One region of the Carnobacterium sp. CS13 genome, then DNA from elsewhere that is predicted to be linked to it. Evidence: a T-box and tRNA genes for the amino acid it is inferred to sense, from the RefSeq annotation. Region 1 holds a T-box; the other holds one or more tRNA genes.
What was found. The T-box of region 1 lies ahead of leuS (leucine--tRNA ligase). A T-box ahead of a tRNA ligase gene usually reads a tRNA of that ligase, here a tRNA-Leu.
Positions count from the first base shown of each region.

Region 2: it encodes a tRNA-Leu, which carries the amino acid that the T-box ahead of leuS (leucine--tRNA ligase) is inferred to sense. The anticodon was not compared.

Region 1 is NZ_CP067364.1:573,998-582,883, reverse strand. Features, by position in the region: gene leuS (leucine--tRNA ligase) at 1-2,072, opposite strand, end outside; T-box leader at 2,153-2,377, opposite strand; gene nagE (N-acetylglucosamine-specific PTS transporter subunit IIBC) at 2,470-3,927, opposite strand; gene JHE06_RS12360 (LysM peptidoglycan-binding domain-containing protein) at 4,369-8,475, opposite strand; gene JHE06_RS02885 (hypothetical protein) at 8,720-8,886, opposite strand, start outside.
Region 2 is NZ_CP067364.1:1,981,972-1,990,857, reverse strand. Features, by position in the region: gene JHE06_RS09405 (ATP-binding cassette domain-containing protein) at 1-1,367, opposite strand, end outside; gene JHE06_RS09400 (ISLre2 family transposase) at 1,669-3,078, shown strand; tRNA gene JHE06_RS09395 (tRNA-Leu) at 3,324-3,408, shown strand; gene JHE06_RS09390 (pyridoxal phosphate-dependent aminotransferase) at 3,526-4,674, opposite strand; gene JHE06_RS09385 (amino acid ABC transporter ATP-binding protein) at 4,706-5,428, opposite strand; gene JHE06_RS09380 (ABC transporter substrate-binding protein/permease) at 5,421-6,884, opposite strand; gene JHE06_RS09375 (MgtC/SapB family protein) at 7,483-8,088, shown strand; gene JHE06_RS09370 (YdhK family protein) at 8,199-8,807, shown strand.

The DNA of each region.
Region 1 (8,886 bases):
TTGGCTTTATAGGCTTCGTTCACAAATACCATCAATTGTGAAATAGCTGTATTAAAGCGCAGTTGCTCAAAGTCTTCCGTCACTTTTTTTACAGTTTGGTGGTAGGCTACATCTAATGATTGATCATTGAATGTGGTTACGCGGTCACGAAGTTGCCCTTCTTCATCCATCAATAAACGCCAGACTCGGTCTAAGAACTTGCGACTGCCTTCAAGGCCGTTTTCATTCCATGCAATCGAAGCATCCAACGGTCCCATAAACATTTCATACATCCGTAATGTGTCTGCTCCATATTTTTCAACCACATCATCAGGATTTACGACATTGCCTTTTGACTTAGACATTTTTTCGTTGTTTTCTCCCAAAATCATTCCTTGATTAAATAATTTTTGGAAAGGTTCTTTCGTTGGAACTACACCGATATCGTATAAAAATTTATACCAAAAACGTGCATACAACAAATGTAAAACAGCATGTTCGGCCCCGCCAATATAAATATCAACCGGCAACCATTCTTTCAGCTTTTCAGGGTCTGCTATCATTTCATCGTTAGCAGGATCGATAAACCGTAAATAATACCAAGAACTTCCTGCCCATTGCGGCATGGTATTTGTATCACGGCGGCCTTTCATCCCTGTTTCTGGATCGGTAACATTGACCCAGTCGGTAATATTAGCCAGTGGCGATTCGCCAGTACCGCTTGGTTTGATTTCATCTGTTTTTGGCAGTAACAACGGAAGCTCTGATTCAGCTAACGTAGTTGATGTGCCATCTTCCCAATGGATAACCGGAATCGGTTCGCCCCAGTAGCGTTGTCTTGCAAATAACCAGTCACGCAAACGATACGTCGTTTCTTTTTTACCTAAACCTTTTTCTTCTAGCCAAGCATTTATTTTAGCAATGGCTTCTTCTTTGCCCAAACCATCTAGGAAATCTGAATTGATGTGTGGACCATCTTCTAAAAAGGCCTCTTTTTCTATTTGACCGCCTGCTAAGACGGGGGTAATTTCTAAGCCAAAAGTTTTTGCAAACTCGTAATCCCGTTGATCGTGTGCTGGAACAGCCATGATTGCACCTGTACCATAAGACGCTAAGACATAATCAGAAATCCAAATCGGTATTTCTTTCCCGTTTACTGGATTTACTGCGTAAGCTCCTGTGAATACGCCAGTTTTTTCTTTGCTTAAATCCGTCCGGTCTAAATCACTTTTCAGACTAACTTTTTCAATATAAGCTTTGATTTCTGCTTCTTGTTCAGGAGTCGTAATTTTTTCCACTAAGTCCAATTCTGGTGCCATGACACAATAAGTTGCTCCAAATAATGTGTCTGGACGAGTCGTAAAAATAGTGAAGTCTTGTTCTGTATCTTTAACTGTAAAAGAGACATTTGCTCCAACCGATTTTCCGATCCAATTGCGTTGCATATCTTTAATACTATCAGGCCAATCAACCAATTCTAAATCTTCTAATAAACGTTCAGCATAAGCTGTTATTTTCAACATCCATTGTTTCATTGGTTTGCGGAAAACAGGATGTCCGCCACGTTCGCTTTTTCCATCGATAACTTCTTCGTTAGCCAATACTGTTCCTAGAGCAGGACACCAGTTAACCGCAACTTCTGCTTCATAAGCTAATCCTTTTTCGTATAATTTAATAAAAATCCATTGGGTCCATTTGTAATAACTTGGATCAGTCGTATTGATTTCACGTTCCCAATCGTAACTAAAACCCAATGAGTTGATTTGACGCCGAAATGTTTCAATATTATGAGCAGTAAACTCCGCAGGATCATTTCCGGTATCTAACGCATATTGTTCAGCCGGCAAACCAAAAGCATCCCATCCCATTGGATGCAATACATTGTAACCTTGTGCACGTTTCATACGTGAAAGAATGTCTGTCGCAGTGTAGCCTTCTGGATGTCCAACATGTAACCCTTGTCCAGATGGGTACGGAAACATATCCAGAGCATAAAATTTTTCTTTTGCCGAATCTTCAGTTGTCTGGAAAGTTTTATTATCTGCCCAGTACTTTTGCCATTTTTTTTCAATAGTCTTATGATTGAAACTCATATCGTTAATCCCTCTTCCTCAGTTTAATCGTTTAATAAATTAAAAAATCGCCCTATGAGCGCAGATAAATGATCTGATACTCATAGGACGATTGAACAGTTTACTGATCGTGGTACCACCTATGTTTTCTACAAAATTTCTGTAGACTCTTCTTACCTTTAACGCAGGCGTTACGGCTTTACTTACTGATCGATTTCAGTAAAGCAACATCCAAGGCGAGTTCAAAAGCTTTCTTTATGCATTTCCACCAACCATGCACTCTCTTTAAAAGAAGTATTTCTACTATTCCTTTTCTTTGTTTTTAACTATTGATTCTATTCTATCAAATAAACAGCTAGCGAGCAATAGCAAAGTGCCCTTCATCTCTTAAACAAAGGGCACTACTCAATTCATTTAATTATTTTTTTAATTTAGTCATTTCATCAGCAACAAATTGAACTTCGGTTCCGACGATAACTTGGATGTTATGGTCAGAAACTTTGTTGATGCCAATTGCTCCGGAAGATTTGATTTTCTTTTCATCGACTTTAGACATGTCTTTAACCTCGAGACGCAAGCGCGTTGTACAATTGTCGATTGAGGTTATGTTTTCATCGCCGCCTAAACCAGCATAAATCATTTCAGCTTGACGTTTAAATTTATCATTTTTTGACGAAGAAACAGCTGCGTCATCATCTTCCACGATTTCTTCATCTTCGTCATCTCCTCGGCCTGGCGTTGCCAAGTTGAATTTAACGATCACAAAACGGAAAACAAAATAATAAATAGCAAAAAAGACTAATCCTTGAAGGATCAACATATACGGTTGGTTTGCTAATGGCAATCGGAAGCTTAACACAAGGTCGACTAAACCAGCACTAAATCCAAAACCAGCTGTCCAATGGAAAGTTGCTGCAATAAATAGTGAAATCCCAGTTAAGACCGCGTGTACCAAGTACAATAACGGAGCTGCAAACATGAATGAGAATTCCAGCGGTTCAGTAACACCTGTAAAGAAGGCAGCAAAACTGGCTGCGATCATTAAAGATGCTACTACTTTTCTCTTGTTGTCTTTAGCTGTGTGGTACATCGCTAACGCTCCGCCTGGCAGACCGAACATCATGATCGGGAAGAAACCAGCTTGATACATACCAGTGATTCCTTTTGTCCCTGTACCTGCCCAGAAGTTCCCAATATCATCAATACCGGCCACATCAAACCAAAATACAGAATTCAATGCGTGGTGTAAACCTGTTGGAATCAATAAACGGTTGAAGAATCCGTATAAACCAGCACCTATAGCACCTAATTTACTAATACTTGTACCGAATGTTACTAATGCAGAGAACACTACCGGCCAAACGAATAATAAGATTAATGAAACAACCAGCATCGCCATTGATGTCATGATCGGCGCAAGTCGTTTTCCACTGAAAAAGGCCAATGCTTGCGGCAGCTTAACATGACTAAAGCGGTTATACATAGAAGCTGCAACTAAACCAGATATGATCCCAACAAAAGCATTATTAATTTTGTCAAATGCAGGGCTGACTGCCTCGATATCAATACCTTGCAGCATAGACACAGACTCTGTGCTTAATAAAGTCGTGACTACTAAGAAAGCTACCAGTCCACTAAGCGCGGCTGCTCCGTCTTTGTCTTTTGACATGCCCAGTGATAACCCAACAGCAAATAATACAGGTAGGTTATCGATTACTGCTGAACCTGCTTTAATGAGAAATGCTGCATAGACGTTTTCTCCGCCCCATCCGCTTGGGTCGATCCAATAACCGATTCCCATTAAAATCGCAGCTACAGGTAAAACCGCAACTGGGAGCATTAACGAACGTCCAATTCTTTGAAAATATGATTTCATTATTTTTTCCTCCTAGAATAAATGCATATATAACAGAATAATGATAGATAAGCAAAATAATATGTTTTCCATTCTTGCTAGTTAACGTTTGTTCATTAGCACTTCCCCTTTTTCACCAAATCAAACTGTTTTTAATTAAGCGGTTTGATACAGTTGAGTAATTTTTGATACTTTACATTCTAGATTAACCAACTTTTTACTCAACGCCAAAATCATACCAATTTAGAAAACTCTTGTCAAATGAGAATTTAATTACAATAATCCCCTCTCATTAAACCAGACCACTGCTGCATTGGTATCCATTTCAACTCTCCTTTACTTTTTAGAAAAAAATCTCTAAATACCATATATACCAATTTCATAAAACAAACATATATTAACATAAAAAAGTGCTTAAACATTAGATTTCTCTACGTTTAAGCACTTTGTTTACTCTTTTATTTATTTGATTAGAAGGGTTTGTCCTACAAAAATGACATCAGATTTCAAATAGTTCCACTCTTTTAAACTGGCTACTGAAACTCCGACTTTATTTGCGATTGCCCATAATGAGTCATCACGAACAACTGTATAGGATGTTAACTGTTCTGGCGTTTTAGTTACAACATCAGATTTTACAGATGTTATAAGAGTTAAGTTTTGGCCAACAGAAAGACTATCCGAATTCAGATCGTTCCATGATTTTAAATCTGAAACTGATACACCATTGCTATTGGCTATTCCCCATAATGTATCGCCACTTTTAACAATGTGGTTGGATTGAGCAGCACCACTTGTATTTTTATTAGTGGTTGGAACCGGAACTGTTGGTGTTTTTGCAGTCGCGGTTGAATTTGCTTGATTGCCGACTTTAACTGTCAACGTTTGACCAACATAAATAGTATCCGTGCTCAATTTATTCCATGATTTTAAATCAGATAGAGAAACTCCATATTTAGAACTAATTGCGGATAATGTATCCCCGCTCTTGATCGTATAAGAAACAGCTAGATTCGAAACTGTTGCATCTGTTTTATTCGAATTTGTTGTAGCAGTTGATCCACCTTTGATGGTTAAGTTTTGACTAACCATAATCGTATCAGATGTCAAATTATTCCATGACTTCAAGTTCGCTACAGATACACCTTTGCTGCTCGCTACTCCCCACAATGTATCGCCGCTCTTAACAGTGTAAGAAGACGTTGTTGTATTAGAAGGTGTCGACGTATTTGGTGTTGAGTTATTGTTTGTTGAACCCGTACCGCCTTTGATCGTCAAGTTTTGGCCGATATAGATCGTATCAGAGGTCAAATTGTTCCATGACTTCAAATTCGCTACAGAAACACCATTACTGCTCGCCACTCCCCACAAAGAATCTCCATTCTTAACGGTGTAAGAAGACGTTACTGTGTTGGATGGTGTCGATATGTTTCGTGCTGTATTAGCGCTGGATGAATTTGTACCGCCTTTGATCGTCAATTTTTGTCCAACAAAAATTGTATCGGATGTCAGATTATTCCATGACTTTAAATTCGCTACAGATACGCCATTGCTGCTTGCTACTCCCCACAATGTATCGCCGCTCTTAACGGTGTAAGTAGACGTTGCTGTATTCGTAGGTGTTGATGTTGTTGGCGTTGTATTCGTTGAACCTGTGCCGCCTTTGATCGTCAAGTTTTGTCCAACAAAAATCGTATCGGATGTTAAATTATTCCATGACTTCAAGTTCGCTACAGACACACCTTTGCTGTTCGCTACTCCCCACAACGTATCGCCGTTCTTAACGGTGTAAGTAGACGTTGCTGTATTAGAAGGCGTCGACGTGTTTGGTGTTGAATTATTATTCGTTGAACCTGTGCCGCCTTTGATCGTCAATTTTTGGCCGATATAAATCGTGTCGGATGTTAAATTGTTCCATGACTTCAAATTCGCTACAGATACGCCACTGCTGTTCGCCACTCCCCACAATGTATCTCCGCTCTTAACAGTGTAAGAAGACGTTGCTGTATTGGATGGCGTCGACGTGTTTGGTGTTGAGTTATTGTTTGTTGATCCCGTACCGCCTTTGATCGTCAATTTTTGGTCGATATAAATCGTATCGGATGTCAAATTGTTCCATGACTTCAAGTTCGCTACAGATACACCTTTGCTGCTCGCCACTCCCCACAACGTATCGCCGCTCTTAACAGTGTAAGAAGACGTTGTTGTATTGGATGGCGTCGACGTATTTGGTGTTGAGTTATTGTTCGTTGAACCTGTACCGCCTTTGATCGTCAATTTTTGGCCGATATAAATCGTATCGGATTTCAAATTATTCCAAGATTTCACATTCGCTACAGAAACACCCATACGGTTCGCAATTGCCCACAACGTGTCGCCATTTTTAACGGTATAAGAAGAAGCCGTTGTATTCGTATTAGGCTTTTCAGATGATGAAGAATCAGATCCAGTAGAACCTGGATTAGGATTTACCGGTCCAGTATACCCACTGTCAAATCGTGTTAAATTATAAGAGTTAATAATATTGTTTAGCTTAGAAGCATAACTTGGATCGGTAGCGTAACGTCCCTGCAACCATGCAGTTGCATCGTAAACACTAGTACTATTGCTTTTCCAAGCTCCTGAGTAAAAGTTTGAATCCCAATTCGTTCCATTTTTTAACAAGTTAGCATTATCTTGTAATGATTCTGCATGAGATGGATATTTTTTAAAGTTTTGAGGAATGTAGACCCATCCGCCACTTGCGCTCCATTCGGAAGTATACATAGTAGCTGTTTGACCATTGTAGCTTCCTTTAATTCCAAACAAATTGTGGTTTGGAGAAGAAGATAATTTACTGGAACCCCAACCACTTTCTAAAGCTGCTTGAGCAATCATCAGAGAGGCATATAAGTCATTTTTTGGTGCTACCTCAGCAGCATAAGCGCCAATGAACTCTACAAATTCTGCATTCGACATTTTTTCAATTGCTTTATTTGAAGTGATAGCTGTCGTTACTGTCTGAACAGCCCCTACTGCAGCTTTATTCACTGCCAAAACTTGTCCCGGATGAATCAAGTCTGAAGATAAGTTATTCATCTTTTTCAATTCAGCTACAGAAAGGCCATTTGCTTTTGCAATTTTATTTAATGTGTCTCCTGATTTGATGGTATACAGTTTAGCAGTCTCTGCTTTTGCTTTGTCCGCTGCTGCTTGATCTGCTTTTGCTTTGTCTGCTGCCGCTTGATCTGCTTTTGCTTTGTCTGCTGCCGCTTGATCTGCTTTTGCTTTGTCTGCTGCCGCTTGATCTGCTTTTGCTTTGTCTGCTGCCGCTTGATCTGCTTTTGCTTTGTCTGCTGCCGCTTGATCTGCTTTTGCTTTGTCTGCTGCCGCTTGATCTGCTTTCGCTTTGTCCGCTGCTGCTTGATCTGCTTTTGCTTGATCCGCTGCTGCTTGATCTGCTTTCGCTTTGTCTGCTGCTGCTTGATCTGCTTTTGCTTTGTCTGCTGCCGCTTGATCTGCTTTTGCTTTGTCTGCTGCTGCTTGATCTGCTTTTGCTTTGTCTGCTGCCGCTTGATCTGCTTTTGCTTTGTCTGCTGCCGCTTGACCTGCTTTTGCTTTGTCTGCTGCTGCTTGATCTAGTTCAGCTTTCTCTGCTGCCGCTTGATCTGCTTTAACTTTGTCTGCTTCAGCTTGATCTAGTTCAGCTTTCTCTGTTGCTGCTTGATCTGCTTTCGCTTTGTCTGCCGCTGCTTGATCTAGTTTAACTTTGTCTGCTTCAGCTTGATCTAGTTCAGCTTTCTCTGTTGCTGCTTGATCTGCTTTCGCTTTGTCTGCCGCTGCTTGTTCTATTGCAGCTTTCTCAACATCACTAACTTCTTCACTGTCTTCAACAATTTCAGTAGTTAATGACGCTTCAGCTTCGCCTGCTGATACTGGTGTTTCACTCATTTTATTTTCTGCTGCAGATGTTTCTTCAACAACCGCATCAATCTCGCCAGTTTCTTCTGTTTGTGCGTATGTAGCTTCTGTTTCTTCTTTATCAGTTACAATTGTAGTTGCAATTGACATTTTTGTAATGGTTGCTTCGATTGCCTCTTCAGAATTTACAGTATCGTCGTTCTTCACATCTAACGCTGTTTCAATTAATTCATCGATATCTTCCATATCTAATTCTTCAAATATTAATGTATCAAATACTTCAGCTGTTAAGAGGCTTTTCAATTCTTGTATTTTTTGTTCTTTTTCAATTGCTTTATCTTCAGCCGCGTTCTCTGTAGTATCTGAACTTTTCTCTGTCGATTGAATACTTGTTTCTGATTCTTTGGCTACTTCTGTTCCTTCTGTAGTTCCCTCTGTGACTACTTCTGGATTATTTTTTAAATTCTCTTCAAGTTCTTTGCTACTTGAATTTGCCAAATCATTCGCACTAGCTGATGCAGAAAAAGAAGGAAAAGCCAATAAGCTAACTAATAAAGTTGTACTTAAAACTGCTGTCCCTCTTTTATACACAGCATTCGATAGATCCTTTTTCCCAAACAACTTTTTACTATTTGCAGCGACAATTCTTTCTTTTCTAGTTTTTTCCAACGCTATACCTCCTGATTTAAACAATCTTTTGGATAAGGAGCTGTAATCGCCCTTATCAATGGTTTATAATGAGTCCTTCTTCTATTATAGCGTTGAATTCGTCCATATGATAGAAAATTGCAGAGATAAGCTGCTTTTTAATATACGTTACACAATCGTAATATTTTATGCAAAAAAAAATAGGCAGATAAACCATTATCCGCCTATTTCCGTCTTTCTTATATTACAATTTTGTTTACAGTTATTAAGTAAACTGTGGATCTCCAAGCCAATCAAAATCCAATAAGTACTGTACTTCTTTTTGATACGGCAACCAAATTTCAGCTTCTTTGATATTCATGATTGATTCCCAAAAAATAAGATCAGCTTGTTGTTGCTTAGTTGTTTTTATTTTTACTGTTTGTCCAGTTT
Region 2 (8,886 bases), 1.2 Mb from region 1:
GGGTTTTTATTAATTTCTAATTGTTTTTCTAAAGAGGTCGAAGCTCGTTGGCTATTCTTTAAGCCAAGAGGAGTGCCTTGATAAATAACTTCTCCACCTTTGATACCTGCACTTGGTCCCATTTCAATGATTTCATCAGCAGCTTTTATAATGGATAAGTCATGTTCAATTACAATGACTGTATTATGCTTATTTTTTATACTATTTAGCATACTGATTAGCATACCGACTTCTTCAGGATGCAAACCAGCACTAGGTTCATCAAAAATATAAGTCATATTATTTAAGCTGCTGCCTAAATGTCGAGCAATCTTTACTCTTTGAGCTTCGCCTCCTGACAACGTCTCCATTTTTCTCGATAAGCTTAGATACCCTAAACCCATTTCTATCAGTTGTTCTATTGGAGAGACAGCTTGTTGTGCAATAGATTTCCCAATAGAATCCGTTATATGATTGAGCTCGTTGATTAGTTTTGTCATTTCTAAATCAGAGTATTCCAAAATGTTGAACCCATTAATTTTAGAGTCTAAGACTTTGGGATTTAGTCCCGTTCCGCCACAAAGCGGACAGACAGAATGTGTAGAGACTGCCAAAACGTCAGCTTGAGACACTTGTTTTAGCTTTGTAACATCTCTATTAATATAAAGTCTTGTAAATCTAGGCAACAGTCCGTCCCATTGTGCATTTTGAGGACCGTCTTTAGTATGGAATGGTGCATAAATAGTACCGCCGCCAGGAGGTCCATATAAAAATAAATCTTGATTTTCTTTTGAATAATTCTTAATAGGCTTATCCGGATCAAATAAACCACAAGTCATCATCCATTGACCTTGCCAACCTGAAGGTGATAAAGGTTTAAATTGAACAGCATATTCTCTAAGAGACTTATCAAAATCAACTAACTTACTTAAATCAGCGGTTACTACTTCTCCAAAACCGTCACACGTTGGACATCTCCCGAAAGTGCTTTGCCTGGAAAAATCCGTAGCACTTCCAATTTGAGGTTCTCCAATTCTAGAAAATAAAAGCCGAATAAGCGGATCAATGTCCATATAAGTTCCGACTGTTGAATGAGAATTTGATCTTATAGATCGTTGTTGTATTACCACAACAGGACTTAAATTTTGCATTAGATCCGCGTGAGGTCGTTCGTATCTTGGCATCTGATTTCTAACATATAAAGGATAATTTAAAGTCATCTGCCTTCTGCTTTCTCTTGCAAGCGTATCAAAAGCCACTGAGCTTTTTCCTGAACCAGACAGACCTGTAAAAACAGTGATTAAATTTTTGGGGATAGTTAAATTAATATTTTTTAAATTATTTTCTTTAAGTCCTTTTAATATAATTTCGTCTTTTTTATTTGGCATATTATATCCTCCTTGATATTTTTTATTGATCATCTCGTTGAATATTAAATTATTTCATTATAAAAGTTGTATCAAATCAAATTTCACCTATAAGGTTAACAGAAATAGAATAAAGGTGGAAAATATTAGCTTAAATAAGAGGACTGCTTTTTATCAGATCTGCTCTTATTTTGGCTTTGTATGTTGCGGTATGTGTAAAATAGTTCTCGAGAGTTAATAATTTTACTAGCAAAAAGAAAGAAGGCGTTCTATCATAAATGTATGCTTGACCGGCAAATACATAAATGAAAGAGGCCTTCTTATGAATAAGATTATATCAAAGGTTTACCAAATAATAAAGGATTCAAGTAACTTAATAGAGACAGAAGAAGCTATTCAAGTTTATATGTATGAAGTATTTTCTGAATTAGTAGGAGATGTCTTCACTCATATCAATCAGGTGATCAAAGAGGAGAAACAACTTGAAGGTTGGAAAGTGAAACGAGAAGATTGGAAAACGGTCCAATTTATTTTCGGTCCCGTTCGGTACTATCGTACCTTAATGGTAGATCACACGGATCAGAATCATTATCCACTAGATGAGTGGTTAGGCATTCGAAAATATCAGCGTCATAGTCCATTAGTAGAAGTAAAAGTGGCTGAGTTGGCGAGTAAAGCTACTTATCGAGATACTGCAACTATTCTAAATGAATGGACGGCTGTCACGATCAGCCACCAAACAGTTGGCAGTCTTCTTAAACGCGTTGGATCAGCACAAGCACGTGAAGATGAAGAAAGCGTATTGGAGCTAGAAGAAGCAGCTGAATTGCCTGAAGGAAAAAAAGTGGACTATTTCTATGCCGAGGCTGATGGAGTTTTTGTTCGTGGAACAGAAAAGAAAAAAAGCTTAGAAGTTCGTCATGCCATTCTTTACGAAGGCTGGAATAAAAACGGAGAACGCGTTTCCTTAAAGGAACCTAAAGCCATTATGACGACTAAAAAAACCGCTGGTTTTTGGGCAGAGGTCCAAGCCTTTACAGCGAATCATTATGCCTTACAACAAGCCCAAGTCATTACCAATAGTGACGGTGGACAAGGCTATACTGCAGATAGATTCCAAGAAGCTTTTTCTCAATCGAATTATCCCGTTTTCAATCAGCTAGACTCTTATCATGTCTTTCAAGGGTTAAATCGTGCATTTGGTGTGAAAACGACTGTCTTTAAACAACAGGTCAAGCAAGCGATAAAAACACACGATTTAGATGATTTAACTATTTGGTTAGATACGTATGAAAGTACGTTAGACGAAACTTCAGCAGTGGAAAAACTGAATACATTTAGAACCTATGTCTTACGGAATTGGGATCGGATTTTCGATTGGCGCGAAAAAGTAGAACAAGCACCAGAGGATGCAAGAGGTTTAGGCGCAATGGAATCGAATCAACGACACATCTCTTTTCGCATGAAAAAGCGTGGGATGCATTGGAGCGCAGAAGGTTGCGAAGCTATGGTAAAGGTAAAACAAGGGATGTTCAATCACACCTTGCGTGAAGCCTACCTTCATCAACAAAATAGAAGTGCGAGACAACAGCGCAAGCTGAACCAAACGGTTCGTTTATCGTCGTTATTGCATGAGAAAACACGGCAGTCAGTCGGGGCAAAGAATGGGACCATTCCCTTGTATGCCTCTCGTTCATCGGCAATAGGACAATTAATTAAAAGTTTTCGTTAATTCCTGTCTTTTGGGAGAAGGTTCCTGGTTTTAGGAACGTTCTTCCAAAAGATGGGCCAGCAAGCGGCGGAGCCGTGCGGTAGCTGATGGGTGTACAAAAATAGAGTGCCTAAACTAGTGAAGGAATAGGACACTCGAGAAAAACTTGACACAAACTATGTTGCGGTACCTATTGCAAAATTACTTTTGTAAATGTATAGTTATGACTATAAGAAATAAACTGAGTTTTAGAAGGGTTAGACTAAGCGGTCGTGGCGGAATTGGTAGACGCGCCAGCTTGAGGGGCTGGTCGAGAAATTCTTGGTGGGGGTTCGAGTCCCCCCGACCGCATATTGAGAATAGCAAGTTAATAGGGTTTTACCCTTACAGGTACTTTTTTCTCTTTTATTAAAAGGGAGAAAAGTACCTGTTTCTTTGTGAAGAGAGAAATGCAGGACTCTTATTTTATTAAAAGTTTAATTTTTCGATTCGATCAAAAGCTTCTTTCAATAATACAAGATTTTGTGTTGCTGCAAGTCGAATATATTGATCGCCAGATTCGCCAAAAGCTTTGCCAGGAATCACGAGGACTTGAGTTTCTTTTAATAATTTTTCTGTAAAAGCAACAGAATCCAAACTGGTTTTTGAAATATTAATAAAAGCATACATACTGCCTTTAACTGGATGCAATGACAAAAACGAAATTTCAGCGACACGCTCAGCAATATATTCAAGACGTTCTTGGAAAACAGAGGTCACTTTAGGCACCAATTCATCTGCATGGTCTAAAGCATAAATTCCAGCACGTTGAGAGAGAGTTGGTGCCGAGTAAGTAATGCTTTCGTTGATAAGTTTGGCGGCTTCATTTAAATAGTCTGGGGCAATCATATACCCAATTCGCCAACCTGTCATCGCAAATGCTTTTGAAAAACTGCTGAAGGTAACTGTATGTTCAGGCGCGAATGTTGCCATAGGGACAAAATCATTATAAAAAGTAAAAGCTTCATACACTTCATCAGATAAAATATAAAAATTGTGTTCGATAGCCAAGTCAGCAATTTGTTTGAAGAGTTCCGGACTAAAAACGGCGCCCGTTGGATTATTTGGCGAATTGATGATGATAGCTTTGGTTTTATCTGTAATAGCAGATTTTAAAAGTTCGATATCAATTTGAAAACCATCTTTTTCATAAGTTGGCATGAAGACTGGAATCCCACCAGAAAAAATTACTTGATCCTTGTAAGGAGAGAAGTAAGGCTCGTGAATAATGACTTCATCACCAGGATTTAAAATAGTTTTCAACGTCAAATACATACCATGAAGTGCGCCGACTGTAGCCCGAACTTGATTCGGTTTGAACGTTAATTGGTAATGTTTTTCATAAAAATCAATCACTGCTTGTAAAAAGTCTTGGCTGCCGCCAGAAGCCGTATACTTCGTATGTCCTTGTTTTGCTGCTTCGAAGGCAGCATCAATGATAGCTTCATCGGTGATTAAATCTGGATCACCGATCGATAGATCAATGAGGTTTTCTGTTTCACTTGCGAGTGTCGCAATTTCCATCAGAATGTTTTCATCAGGAAACTGGTGAGCTAAGGCTGTATATGTTTTATCCACTTTTAAAACTCCTTTTCGATTTGCTTCTGCTTTATAGTACTTTGCTTAGAAAATCCTGTGTTCGGGCATGCTGCGGATTAGAAAAAATATCTTTTGGTTTTCCTTGCTCAACAATCATTCCGTCATCCATAAAAATCACTCGGTCAGCTACTTCACGGGCAAAGCCCATTTCATGCGTAACAACGACCATAGTCATACCGCCTTCAGCTAAGTTCTTCATTACAGCTAATACTTCGCCAACCATTTCTGGATCCAACGCTGAAGTCGGTTCATCAAACAACATGACGTCAGGTCCCATCGCAAGCGCACGAGCAATCGCTACCCGTTGCTGCTGACCACCAGATAATTGGACAGGAAAGCTGTCGCTTTTATCGCTTAGGCCAACTTTATTCAATAATTCTAAAGCATTTTTTTTGGCTTCTTCAGGATTTTGCCCTTTAACTTTAAGTGGACTGATGGTTAAATTTTCTACAATCGTTTTATGTGGAAATAAGTTGAAGCTTTGGAAAACCATTCCCATTTTTTGACGCAATTCATTGATGTCGGCATTCTTTTCTAACAGATTTTTACCTTCAAATTCAACGCTGCCCTCAGTTGGCTGCTCTAATAAATTTAAACAACGGAGGAAAGTACTTTTCCCGCTGCCAGAAGGGCCAATGATAACAACGACTTCACCAGTTTTGACTTCTAAATCAATGCCTTTTAATACTTCATTTTTACCAAAATTTTTCTTTAAGTTTTTAATATTAATCACTAGTATTCATGCCCCTTTCAGCAAAACCTAATAGACGAGATAAAGTAAAAGTCAAAATGAAATAAATGACCGAAGCAATCAAAATAGGTAAGAAGGGCTTGAAACTAGCACCGGTTACCACACCTGCTTGGAACATTAATTCAGATACTCCAATGACAGAAACAACAGAAGATTCTTTGATAACAGAGACAAATTCATTTCCTAACGCAGGTAAAATATTTTTAATGGCTTGTGGAAAAATAATATAGCGCATGGCTTGTGTATGGTTCATGCCTAGAGAACGAGCAGCTTCTAGTTGGCCTTTGTCCACAGCATTGATTCCAGAACGGATAATTTCGGCCACATAGGCACCGCTATTTAAAGCAATCGCGATACAACCAGCAGTGAATGCTGAAAGATCTAGACCTAGAAATGGCGAACCAAAGTAAACTAAGAAGATTTGAACTAAAAGCGGTGTGCCACGAACGTATTCAATATAAGCAACGGAAATAGCTTTTAAGGGAAGCTTCTTCGATAATTTCATTAAAGCCAGCGCACTGCCGATTATGGAACCGAAAAGTACCCCGATGAAGGCTAAGACTACTGTATAACCGGTTCCTTTAAGGTAATACGAACCGTATTTCTGGAAGAATGGACGATCGTCTCCCATATGAGTCGCAGCTTCTTCAATATAACCTGGTAAAAGATTTTCGTCACGAATGACTTTGATGGTTGAATTGATTTTTTCTAATAAATAAGGTGCTTCTTTAGAAATGGCGACAGCTGTTTGTTTATCCGCATCCTCAAATTGGACATCGGCAAACATAATATCATTATTTTGAGAAATATAAGCTTCCGCAACAGGTCCTTCTAAAATAATCGCATCAACTTTCTTTTGTTGCAGGTTAACGATAACGTCAGGTACTTTTTGAAGTGAGACAACAGTTGAACCGATTAGTTCGCTATGAGCTAATTCTTCTTGTGTGGATTGTTTTTGTGCACCTACTTTAACACCGTTGAAATCATCGACACTTGTAAAGCGATCTATATCGGTTTTCCGAACGACAACTCTTTGCTGTACATCCATATAGGCGTCAGAGAAGTTAACTTCTTTTAATCGTTCAGGTGTTGGCGACATTCCTGAAATAATAATATCGATTTTGCCAGTTTCCATAGCCCCTAACAAACCATCGAATCCTAATTCTTCAATTTTTAATTCTACGCCTAAATCATCAGCGATCTTTTGGGCAATTGAAATATCGAAGCCAGCGATTTTATCTTGCCCATCTACGGTAGCATGAAATTCATAAGGAGCATAATCGGCAGATAAACCAACAATCAACGAACCTCGTTCTTGAATTTTTTCGTAGACTGGATCAGTATCCGCTGCAGAAACGGATGTGAGAGGTACTAAAGTTAATAGTAGTGTCATAACAGAAAACAGGATAGCAACTAAGGTGTTTTTTTTATTTTTCATTTATCTTTCGCTCCCTTTTTTATCTTGTTTCATACTATAAATGAAAGTGTAATAATATGCAATATTTATTCTTAATAAACATTATTTATGCATGGTTAAATACAATTAGAACGATTGTATTGATGAGTTAAATATCTTAATAATGTTTTTATTTATGCATTGTTAGGTTTTTTTGTTTGGTTGAACTAAAAAAACACAAAATATAATATTCATTAAAATATTCATTTTAAAAAAGTTATTATTTAGAAAGACTCATTACTAGAAGCTTAAAAGAAATTAAAGGCTAAAAAACAGCTGAATAAAGGCAGCAACTATGAAAAAAATAGACGAATAATCAAGAAAGAAAAACCTTTCAGCACTTACCATTAGGCTGACAGGAGATTAATCACTCACATCCCATTATTATTGGACAAAGCAAAAAAAGCCTAAATTTACCAATATCCTTTACAATGGGATATATAATAGCAAAAACCGATGATAAAGGGATTTAACGTTAAAGAGAAAAAAGATGTGAGGAAGCGATGCAGATGAATAAAATTTTTTTCCTGAGATTAATATTAGCCAGTGTTCTCGGGGAGCTATTGGAATCAATCGTGAGTTGCGCGCAAAAGAAGCCGGTATAAGAACACATTTTTTAGTTTCATTAGGAAGCGCATTAATAATGATTATTTCTCAACATGGCTTTAATGATGTGATTGATTTAGCTGGGTATGAGCTGGATCCGGCTAGGGTTGCAACTCAAGTAGTAAGCGGAATCGGTTTTATTGGAGCTGGGATGATCATTATTCAAAAACACACGATCAAAGGACTGACAAGCGCAGCCGGAATATGGACAACAGCTGGAATTGGTTTGACAGTAGGCGGAGGTTTGTACTTTGTAGGAATCAGTGCGACTATTTTAATGCTTATCGGTTTTGAATTGACCACAATCATTTTCAAACAAATTGGCACAAAAACTACTGCTTTTGTCGTTTCGACAACCGAAAAAGAGGCGTTGCAAGAAGTCATCCAGCTGCTTCGAAAAAAGCACAAATATCTTCAAAAATATGAAGTGTCGGATAAAATGACTGGAGATGAAAAAGTATATTCTGCGACTTTTGAAGTGCGATCTAACAGTACGCGAGACGGAACGGTTTTGTTGGAAGAAATACAAGCTATTCCTCATGTGATCGTAGAAAAAGCTGATTTTACTGTAGGCGAGTAAGCCAATCTTTTGACAGAAAACCGGAACATCGATAAACTGAGCATAGTTTAAAAAGCAACTGTAAGCGTTTAATTCTGTTGAATAGGACGTGAATAGAAAGGAAGAGTGTAATGAAAAAAAGAAAATTTTTAATGGGGTTGGTCACTTTGACTACTCTAACCGTTTTATCTGCTTGTTCATCCGGAGACAATAATGAAAATTCTAGCAGCGAATCAAGTATCGATTCCATCATACCTTCAGTTTCTAGTGAAATGAGTGATGCTGATATGGAAAGTATGGAGAGCATGGAACATGAAGATTCAGGAGAAATTCCAGATGGACTAAAAGAAGCAGAAAACCCTAAATATAAAGTAGGCGATAAAGCGATTATTGAAACAACGCATATGGCCGGTATGAAAGACGCTGAAGCAACGATTGTAGGTGCATTTGACACAACAGCCTATGAAGTCACTTATACTCCGACCAATGGAGGCGAAAGAGTAGAAAACCATAAATGGGTCGTCCAAGAAGAAATTGCGGATGCAGGTCAAGAAATGTTGGAACCTGGCACTGAAGTAGAGTTGGAAGCGAATCATATGGAGGGCATGAAAGGCGCAACAGCAACTATTGAAGACGCAGAACAAACGACAGTTTATATGATCGATTATATGCCGAAAAACGGCGGAAAAGAAGTCAAGAATCATAAATGGGTGACAGAAAGCGAACTTTCGGAAAAATAAGGTTTCAATAAATTAAACGAAAAGAAAAAACCATTCCGATAGGGTTCAGAGAATACTGAGCTCCATCAAGAATGGTTTT